3 regions of the Tessaracoccus flavus genome follow, and region 3 is predicted to be linked to each of the others. Evidence: predicted binding sites of a transcription regulator. Region 3 holds the regulator's gene; each other region holds the start of a gene.

Region 1 (3,272 bases), 490 kb from region 3:
CCGCTGACGGTCTCAACACCCTAGTGAGGCCAACCTGGCTGTAGACAGCCCCGCCAGAATGGACGCATGAGCATCGACGCGGAATACCCCGGAGACCCACGGCATCCTGAGCACACCGACTGGCTTCTTGAACTCGGGAGGGCTACCTACGCGGCTGCCGGGCTGTCCGGCATCGCCGTCGATCTCTTGCGCGTGCACTCAGGTTTCGAGTCCGAGGACCTCTACAAGGACCCTCTCGGGCGGTTGCTGGACAAGTTGCGCAGGACCCCTCCCGCAGTAGACGGGATCGAGGACTTCATCGCCCTGTCCGAGGAGGCGTTGGTGGTCCGCAACGATGTCCTGCACGCCCTCCCCGTGATGCACGGGTTGCATCGTCGTCGCAGTGACGACCTTGGCTACGTCCGCAACTACTACGACCTGGCCTCACTCTGGGAGGCTACGCAGGTCATTCAGAACGCGCGCCGGAAGGGCAATGAGGTGCTCTACGCCGATGGTGGTGAAGCCGTCAGGCGCTGGGTCGAGAGCGCCTGATCAGTCGGACTCGGGCCGCACCGCGTTGGCGATCTTCACCGCGACCTGCTCCAGCGTGTCCTCCCCGGTGCTCAGTCCTGACCGGGACGCCAGCAGTGGGCTCTCGTCACGGAGTTCCTCGTAGGTGATGCCGTGGACGACCGGGATCACTCGGTCAGTGGCGAGCAGCGCCGACAACTCCTTGTCCGCGATGCCCTCGGCGGCGAGGCTCTTCAGAAGGTTGGGGGTGGCCAGCACGATGCCGATGTGTGACATGCGCAGACCCTTGTCGATCTCTCGCACCAAGGAGGTCCCCAGGGCAACGTCCTTCTCTGAGAACCACACCCTTACCCCGAACCTCTCCAAGAGGTCGTGGAGTTCCTGCGCGGCTTCTTGACGGTCGCCCCAGGCGTGGCACAGGAATACGTCACGACGCTCGGGATGCGCTGCCGCTTGGCGCTCGGCTTCGGTAGCCACGGCCCCCAAGGTGCGTTCCTCCGTGGCGCGGTAGGTGACGCGTGGACGGCTGGCTGACTGCAACTTCCGGTTCGTGTCCCGCACCCACTTGTCGATCTCGCGCTGAGGGGCCTGTTCGTTTCGGCGTTGCTGCGCCTTCGCCTCGCTCTCGGCCTTGCGCTGCGCAGCCTTCAGGTCGCGCTCGAACTGCTGCTCGGCCTTTCGGACCTCGGTCCTGATCTGCTGCTCGGCCTTGCGCTGAGCCGCGCGCATCTGAGACCTGATCTGGGACTGGGACGGCATGCGTGGTGTTGGCACGTGTGGACTCCTAACTGATCGGTCGAGTCCAGCATGGCAATGAGCACTGACAGAACTGACGGGCTGAGTCGACAACGGCGACACGTGCCTCAGACTCGGAGTGCCGCTCCACCGTCCGCGAAGCCGGGGTATGCCCGGTTGTCCCGCTTGGGCTCCGGGAGGCCATCGCGACGACGCTGGGCCTCCTTGCAACGGTCTTCTCGGTCCTCGGCCTCGAAGACCTCAGCGAGCGCCTCCAGTTCGGCCTGAAGGGAGTCCTTGGGGTTGTGCTGGTCATGACGGTTCCTCCTGAGGTGTGCTTGTGCTACTGGGTGCTATCGAGGGTAGCCACACAGGTGTCCGATCCAGGAACGCCAATGATCGCTAGCCTGATGCCATGCCTAGGGAGTCCTACAACGTCCGCATTTTGCGGAGTAAGGCCATCGCCTCCCTGCGGACCGGAGTCGCTGCCTTCAACGGGCTGGACGACGACGCCCGGACCACCACCGTGCTGCTGCACCTTCAACACGCCTTCGAGATGCTGCTGAAGGCAATCTTGGAGGCCAAGAAGGACGCAGGGGTCTTCGACAAGCGCACCCAGAAGTCGATCTCGCTGGAGAGGGCGATCAATCGCTGCCAGCAGATCGGGGCCGTGAAGTTGACCGACGAGGAGGCGGGTGTCATCCGGCACCTCGACGCGATGCGGGACGCTGAGCAGCACTGGCACCTGGTCGTGGATGAGGGCCTGCTGTACCACAACGCCAGAACTGCCGTCACGCTGTTCGATGACCTGCTCCAGCGGGTGTTCTCGGAGAATCTCTCCGACCACATCCCCAAGTGAGTCCTGCCCATCAGCGCGGAGGCACCGCTCGCGCTAGACCTGCTGGTGGATCGGGAGTTCGCCCGTATCGCGGAACTGCTGAAGCCGGGAAGGCGGGCCACGGCGGAGGCGAAGGCCCGCGTCCGTGCGCTGTTGGCGACCGAGGCCATCGCGGACGCAGACGCAGCCGAGGTGCGGGAGGACGACGTGCGGCGCGTCACGCGAGGTATCCGGGAGGGCAAGACACGACAGCAGGTCTTCCCCAAACTCACCGGCTACACCTCCGACATTCAGGGTGATGGCGTGGCCGTGGAGGTCAGGATCGTGAAGTCTGGCGGATTGCCTGTGACCTACACCGATGATCCGGACGCCGACACTGCAGCCATTCGCACGGTCGATCTGGAGAAGAAGTTCCACATGGGGGCTTACGACCTGGCCGACAAGGCTGGCGTGGACAGGACCCGAGCGGTCGCACTCCGCAGGCACCTGGGCCTCGACAATGACGACGATCACTTCTCGCACGTCTTCAAGTTCGGTAGTACGAGGCTCCGCAGGTACTCCAACAATGCGCTGACGGCCATGCGAGAGGCGGTGAAGGCCGTCGACCTAGAGAGAGTCTGGAAGTCGCACCGAACCATCCCATCAAACGCAAGGGCGGTTGCGCCTCCCTGCGATCAACCCGGCTGCGCCGTAAAGGGCCAGTAGCGGGTCTTGTCGATCTCACTCCCAGATCGGCGCGATTAACTCGTCCAGAGACATCCCACGCCCGAGAGAGGGTCCATGTCCGCAGGTCTCCGTGGACCCGCCCGGCGCTGAGCTTGAACAGCGTCTGTCTGGCGAGCCCCGTGGCCTCGACGGGTTCGTCGAAGGTCATCCCTGAGCGCTCGCGCTGCGCCTGGAACGCCTCAGCCAGACGGGAGAGGTCGGGCTCAGGCGGGGCATACACCAATCCACCCCAGCGCCTTCGAGCACGGAAGTCAGTACAAGAACATCTACTATAGGTGCGACCGTGGCACTTTAGCCAGGGGCGACTCCCGCATGGAGACCGTCGTTCGCTGAAGGAGAGCCCCAAGTCTCGCAAGACGCTTCTGATGTCCGTGCTGCTGACGGTCTCGCTGACCGCCCGCCTGCGCCTCCGGAGGAGGGATTCGGCAGGACCCGACCGAACAGCCAGAGCCGAGCGCCGCCG
Region 2 (3,272 bases), 650 kb from region 3:
CAAGAAGCACTGCGGCCGTCGCGATGCCGATGGTCACGAGGGTGCCAACAATCAAGTCAGCAGCGACCCACCAAGGCCCGCCCTGCAATGAGGCCTGCCATAACCTCAGGCCCATAGCCGCTAGCCCTGCCGCGGCACCTGCAATTGCAACCCGCAATCTTTTGGCTGCGCCCTTCGTCTCAGACATGGAAACTTCCGGCCCATCCGATGTACCCCCCATTGGTAAACTTGATCTCTGGGTAGGCTGCGACCGCTCCCCACGGGACTCGGACCGACATGTTATTTGCCCCGCCGATTCGGATTCCACTGACCGGTGTACCGCCAATAATAGAAGTTCGAAGGAGGTGGATTGGGATAGACTCTGGTCTTCTTAAACGACCATGGAACCCAAGAAACAAAACTGTTTGAATACTGATCTCTCGCTACCGTGTACGTGATCATGGTGTCCGGAGTAGTCCCAATGATGGCAGGGCAACCACTCGCCGACCGCTCTATGGTTGTGCGTGATGGAACAGCAACATTGGTGTAGCAGGTGGCCAAGCGTTGCGCCTCAAGCACCTTCGCTGCATCTGCTTGTTGGCGTTCAGTTTGACCCTCGGCAACAGTCATGCGTCCGTCCGGATGGAGAATCAAGAAGGCTGTACCCGGAGGGATACTCGGGTCTACCCAGATGGAATTATTTTCCAAGATTGAGGCTGGGAGAGATTCCAATAGATCATCCTAAACCTGGGGATTGGCGAGCGCTAGCGGCGTGGCTGAGCGGTCCTCTATCTCGCTCTCTGCCCAAACGGGCTGAGGCGCAATCGCTGTCAGTAGGGCAGCCACTCCGACAGCTAGCAAAATTCTGGGGGATCGAACGGTCATCATCAACCTCACTCACGTTGAGGGAGACATTATCAGAGCAGTTCCACAATTGAGGCCTGATTTAGCCTCGATCTTTCATGACGGGCCGGTGTGGGGCTGGTCGGCGCCGGTGGCGTCGAAGTTGAGCTGATTCTTGCAGGTGGGTCAAACGCAACCGGTTCGTCCGCCTCGACGGCGGGAAGAAGAGCATCAACCTCGAGTTGGAGGCTAAGGCCCGCACGCTGGCCGGGTGGAAGGGCTACATCACGAACCTGCCCGACCCGACCGCGGAGATGGTGATCGGCGCCTATCACCAGCTCTGGCAGGTCGAGAAGTCGTTTGCGGATGTCCAAGTCGGACCTCCGGGCGAGGCCGATCTACCACCACAAGCGCGACTCGATCGAGGCGTAGCTGACCATCGTGTTCGCCGCCCTGGCCGTCGCCCGATGGCTCGAAACATCGACCGGCGTGAGCATCAAGCAACTTGTGAAGACGCTGCGGCGCTACCGGACCAGCGACATCCAGGCAGACGACCAGACCGTCACCGCCGAAGACCCCCTACCCGACAACGTCACCCAACTCTTGGATCGGATCCACCAGCGCCGATAGCCCGCTCGACGGCCCCGAACGATGGGCACTAAATGAGCCAAGTCAGGCCTGGCAGGGTCGCAGAGCTGGCAGTAGGTGGCTGGCGACACGACAGTTGAGACCCTTCAAGAGAGCTCTCATCACCCGAAGGGGCGGTTCAGGCGGCTAAGGATTCTTCGGAAACCAGTTCCGGCCATCCCGGTGTTCGCGAAGCTCTTCTCGCAGACCTTGACGTTTTGTCGGTGAGGGGTCGTATAGTTACTTCTCCGAACGCTTGTGCGATTAGTTCGGGGAAGCTCTGGTTGCACAAGCGCTCGGAAATGGGGCCGCCCAGGCCCGGCGTAGCTTCGACCCCTGCGCCGAGCCTGGGCTTCCCGGGTCGATTCAACTTTTCAGTGTCCGCGATCCCCGGGAGGTAGCCATGCGCGCTTACGACGAACCCATCCACGTCCTGTTCCGAGAGGAGCCGCGCCAGTTCATCTGGCGCGACCGGCTGCTGCTGGTCAAGGAGGTGCAGGGACGCTGGAGCCGCGCCATGCCCTGGTGGCTGGGGCAGCAGGCGCGGGCGGCACGCGGGGAGGAGGTCGCCTCAACCCAGGGTGACCTGGTACGCGAGCGGGAGGTGTGGCGCGTCGAAGCGGGCAACGGTGCTCACCGGGGCGTGTACGAGCTGGCCCGCACCGTCGATGCCGAGGACTGGGTGCTGCAGGCGGTGCTTGACTGATGATCGACCTCATTCTGACCAGGGCCCGGGTGCTCGCGTACGAGGCGGACCTGATCGATTCTCCCGCCGAGAGGTACCTCACGGCGTACAGGGCGGCCGAGCAGGTGGCGTTGTCGGTGGTGTCCGGGCTGCCGGGGCCGAGCTCCCGGCAGACGGTGTGGCCGCTGCTGGCACGCGTAGCCCCGAGTTCACAGAGTGGGCGGGTTTCTTTCTCGCGATCGGCCCCCGGGCGCTCGCTGTGCAGGCCGGTGCTACCGCTCAGGTGACGGAACGGGATGCGGCGGACCTGGTGCGCGACGCGCAGCAGTTCCTGACGCTGGTGTATGCGTGGCTCCGTCGACAGGCGAGGGCCGTTTCGGAGGCGTCGTGATGGACCCGTTCATCCATTTGCGGGTCGCCTCCGGATACTCCTTCCAGTACGGAGCAGCGCACCCGGGCTCGCTCGTCGGCGAGGCGGCACGGCTCGGTCTGGACGCGCTTGCCCTCACCGACAGGGGAGGTCTCTACGGTGCGGTGAGGTTCGCCAAGGCCTGCCTCCGGGCAGGGGTGGCGCCCATCGTCGGGGCGGACCTGGCGGTGCGTCCCGACGGGTGGAGCGCCCCACGCCGTCCCGCTGCTGCGCGCGGTGGGCAGCTCCGCGACGAGCGGTTGCCGAGGGTGACGGTGCTGGCCACCTCCCGTTCCGGGTGGGGCACGCTGTGCGAACTGGTCACATCGGCGCAGCTCTCGGGCGACCGGTCCGATCCGGTGGCGACCCTGGAGATGATCGCCCGCCACTGCGCTGGACGCGACGTGGTGGTGCTGCTCGGGGCTGATTCCGAGGCGGGAGAGCTCGTGGCGGCGGGGCTCCCCGAGCCCGCCGCGCGGGTGGTTGGCGACTGGCGCGAGGAGCTGGGCGAGGGGCTTGTCCTGTCCGCCACGAACCACCAGACGGGCGGTCGGGCAGTGGGGTCGGCGCACCAGGCCGGAGGGATGATCGGGCTGGCCGATCGCCTAGGGGTGCCGGTGGTGCTCACCAACATGGTGCGGATGGCGCGCCGGAGCCAGGCCGCCACCCTCGATGTGCTCGACGCGGCGCGCCGGCTAGTGCCGCTCGACGTGCGAAACATCGACCGCC
Region 3 (3,272 bases):
CGCTGGGCGAGTGCTGCGAGCTGGGCGGCGGTCACCGGCCGACCCTTGCAGGCCTTGGACACCCCGCGCACCACCTTGTCGCGGCTGAACGCCTCGACGACGCCCGAACGCTTGACCACGGTCAGCACGATCTGCTCGACGGTGGTGAACTTCCGTTCGCACACCGGGCAGAGCCGACGTCGGCGGATGGCGGACCCGTCCTCCGTGGCACGGGAATCCGACACCTTGGTGTCGCCGTGACGGCAGAACGGGCAATGCATGGTCGTCGACCTTTCGCGAATCTCACTGGGAGAGCAACGGTGCCATGTCACTCCTCAAAACACAACCCGTAAAACACAACTTGTTGTGGAGTGACATCCCTGTAACTACTAGATGTAGAGAAGAGACTAGGCTCGCCACTGCCCCGCGCGCAAGACCGACACGCCCGACTTGTGCCGCGTCCTACGGCGCGGTGACGTGCACCCAGGCCGGATGGCCGGCGACATACTCTGCCGCGGGGTTGGGCTCGGCCAGCACGAGCGACTGGCCGGAGACGGCCGTCCCGAGAATAGCCAGGGCGGCCACAGCTGCCACCTTGACGGCAAGCCAGGCGGAGGGGCGGGCGGACGGGCGCTCGACCGCGCACGAAGCGGCGCGCTGACTCCGTCCGGGCGCAACGGGCCTGGCCGGGTGCGCCTCAGGGAGGTGCAGATCCGGGCGCGCGGGAGGAGCGGCGGTGACGACCCTGCGGGCGCCCTTCTCGACGATCTCGAAGCGAACTGCGCTGGTGATGGCCATTGTGACCCCTCTCTGCTAGAACGGGTGTTCGTATAGAACTATGCCATAGAGGCGAATGAATTCATACACCCGTTCGATGTCAACGTTTTTCGTGTTGTGCGCCCATTGCATCCGGCAGCTCTGACATTTTTCGATCGCCCGACGATTTCGTCGGCGACACGTGCGTTTCTTTTCGAACACCTGTGCCTGCCCTGGGCTAGGCTTGACGCATGGCTGAAGAGAAGAAGCGCCCCCGTCGAGGCAGGCCCACCAACGCGTCCGTCGATGCCGAGTACGCCGAGATCGCCGCACTCCCTGACGCGCCAGCGGGCAATCACGGTCTCACCACCCGCCAATTGGCGATCCTCCACGTGCTGCGCCAGTCCATCGAGGAGGTCGGCTACCCCCCGAGCATCCGTGAGATCGCCCAGCGCGCCAACCTCGCGTCCACCTCGAGCGTGACCTACCAGCTCAAGGTGCTCGAGGGGAAGGGCTTCATCCGCCGCGACCCCAACCGCCCCAGGGCGCTCGTCGTGAAGCTGCCGGGTGAGGGTGAGGGCTTCGACTCTGCGCAGACCTACGACAACAAGCCCAACGCGGTGGCGGCGCCACTGGTGGGTCGGATCGCCGCAGGCGGGCCCATCCTGGCCGAACAGCACATCGAAGACGTGTTCGCGCTCCCCCGTCAGCTTGTGGGCGACGGCCAGGTCTTCATGTTGGAGGTCAAGGGTGACTCGATGGTCGAGGCCGCCATCTGCGACGGAGACTGGGTCGTCGTTCGGCGCCAGGACGATGCGGTCAATGGCGACATCGTCGCCGCGCTGCTCGACGACGAGGCCACGGTCAAGACGCTTCGGAAGAAGGACGGCCAGGTGTGGCTGCTCCCCCACAACGAGAGGTACTCGCCGATCGACGGCACCCACGCCCACGTCATGGGCAAGGTCGTGGCCGTCATCCGCAAGCTCTAGTCTCCGCGGAGCCTCCGGAGGGCCTGGACCGCGACGTCGCCGTCCGTCGTCAGCCAGAATCCCGGCAGCGAGGCCTTGAGGAACGAGCCGTAGCGGGCCGTCGCGAGGCGCGGGTCCAACACCGCGACCACGCCGCGGTCCTCCGAGCGGCGGATGAGCCGCCCGGTCCCCTGCGCGAGGAGGAGCGCTGCGTGGGTCGCGGCCACCGACATGAAGCCGTTACCGCCCGCGTCGTCGACGGCCTTCTTCCGCGCCTGCATGAGGGGGTCGTCGGGCCGCGGAAACGGGATCTTGTCGATGATGACCAACTGGCACGTCTCCCCCGGCACGTCGACGCCCTGCCAGAGAGACATGGTGCCGAACAGCGAGGTCGCCGGGTCCGCGGTGAAGGTGCGGGTCAGCTCCGACAGCTGCGCGTCGCCCTGCGCGAGGATCGTGAAGTCCGGTAGCTCCCGACGGCAGTACTCCGCCGCTTGATCCGCCGCCCGCCGCGAGGCGAAGAGCCCGAGCGTCCGGCCCTCAGCGGCCCACACCAGCTGCGCGATCTCCGCCAGCGTCTCCTCGCTCAGCCCGTCCCTGCCCGGCGGCGGTAGCCGACGCGCCACGTAGAGGATCCCCTGGCGCCGGTAGTCGAAGGGCGAGCCGACGTCCAGCCCCCGCCAGGCCAGAGGATTATCCGACTCCTCCTCGAGGCCGACCCTGTTCGCAGCGGCCAATCCCACGGCACCTGCGGCGGGCTCGAAGGTCCCCCCGAGGCTCAGCGTCGCCGAAGTCAACACCGTGGTGGTGGTGGAGAAGACCTCGTCGCGCAGCAGGTGCGCCACATCGAGCGGGGCCACGTATGCAGCTCTGCCCAGGATGTCGGACGAGGTCACCCACACCACGTCCTTGTCCGAGAGCTTCGCGATGCGGTCGGCCACGTCGAAGATCTCCTTCACCGCGGCCGCCGCCTGTGTCCGCTCGGCATCGTCGGTCACCTTCCCCAGCGCACTCACGACGCGGCGGGTGACGTCACGCAGCTGGGCCGCGGCGAACGGCAGTGGCGCTGAGGCTGACAGGATCCGGGTCAACTCCGACTCGTCGAGGGCCTCCCGGAGCACGTCGACCTGATCCAGCAGGTCGGTGCCGAGATCGTCGTCGAGCCAGGTCAGGGCACGCCGCGCGGTGCGGTCCAGGACGCCCGGGGTCAACTCGTCCGTGGCTGCCGTGGTGATGCGGCTCACGAGCTCGTGCGCCTCGTCGATGATGAGGGCCGAGTGTTCCGGTAGCGCGGTTCCGCCGTGCATGGCGTTGATGGCCAGCAGTGCGTGGTTGGTGACCACCAGGTCCGCGTCGCGAGCCTCGTCACGCGACGCCTCCACGAAGCACTCGGCACCGAAGGGGCAGTTGGCGACGCCGAGGCACTCGCGCGTCGGGATCGACACCTGGGCCCAGCCCTTGGCGGTGTGGCTGGGCGCGTCGTCGCGGTCGGCCAGCCCCTTGGCGGCGGCCTGCTCCTCCACCCATTCGCGCAGCGCCAGCACCTCGGCGCCGAGCCGGCTCACGTCG

The links. The regulator LexA, encoded in region 3, represses DNA repair genes until DNA is damaged. The targets are predictions, from matches to a motif close to TCGAACANNTGTTCGA.
Region 1: RPIT_RS15740 (DUF3644 domain-containing protein) is a predicted target of LexA. The motif match lies at 1,612-1,627, and genes of this name have one in related genera.
Region 2: RPIT_RS03890 (DUF6504 family protein) is a predicted target of LexA. The motif match lies at 1,698-1,713, and genes of this name have one in related genera.

What each region holds. Positions count from the first base shown of each region.
Region 1 is NZ_CP019605.1:2,014,340-2,017,611, reverse strand. Features, by position in the region: gene RPIT_RS15370 (hypothetical protein) at 1-7, shown strand, start outside; gene RPIT_RS09295 (hypothetical protein) at 67-531, shown strand; gene RPIT_RS09290 (toll/interleukin-1 receptor domain-containing protein) at 532-1,284, opposite strand; gene RPIT_RS15740 (DUF3644 domain-containing protein) at 1,661-2,104, shown strand; gene RPIT_RS15735 (hypothetical protein) at 2,150-2,788, shown strand.
Region 2 is NZ_CP019605.1:879,165-882,436, forward strand. Features, by position in the region: partial or broken gene RPIT_RS15570 (IS1634 family transposase) at 1,008-1,452, shown strand; gene RPIT_RS03890 (DUF6504 family protein) at 1,853-2,155, shown strand; gene RPIT_RS15575 (hypothetical protein) at 2,155-2,421, shown strand; gene RPIT_RS16090 (hypothetical protein) at 2,394-2,525, shown strand; gene RPIT_RS03900 (DNA polymerase III subunit alpha) at 2,525-3,272, shown strand, end outside.
Region 3 is NZ_CP019605.1:1,528,079-1,531,350, forward strand. Features, by position in the region: gene nrdR (transcriptional regulator NrdR) at 1-260, opposite strand, end outside; gene RPIT_RS06970 (hypothetical protein) at 442-777, opposite strand; gene lexA (transcriptional repressor LexA) at 987-1,724, shown strand; gene RPIT_RS06980 (ATP-dependent DNA helicase) at 1,721-3,272, opposite strand, start outside.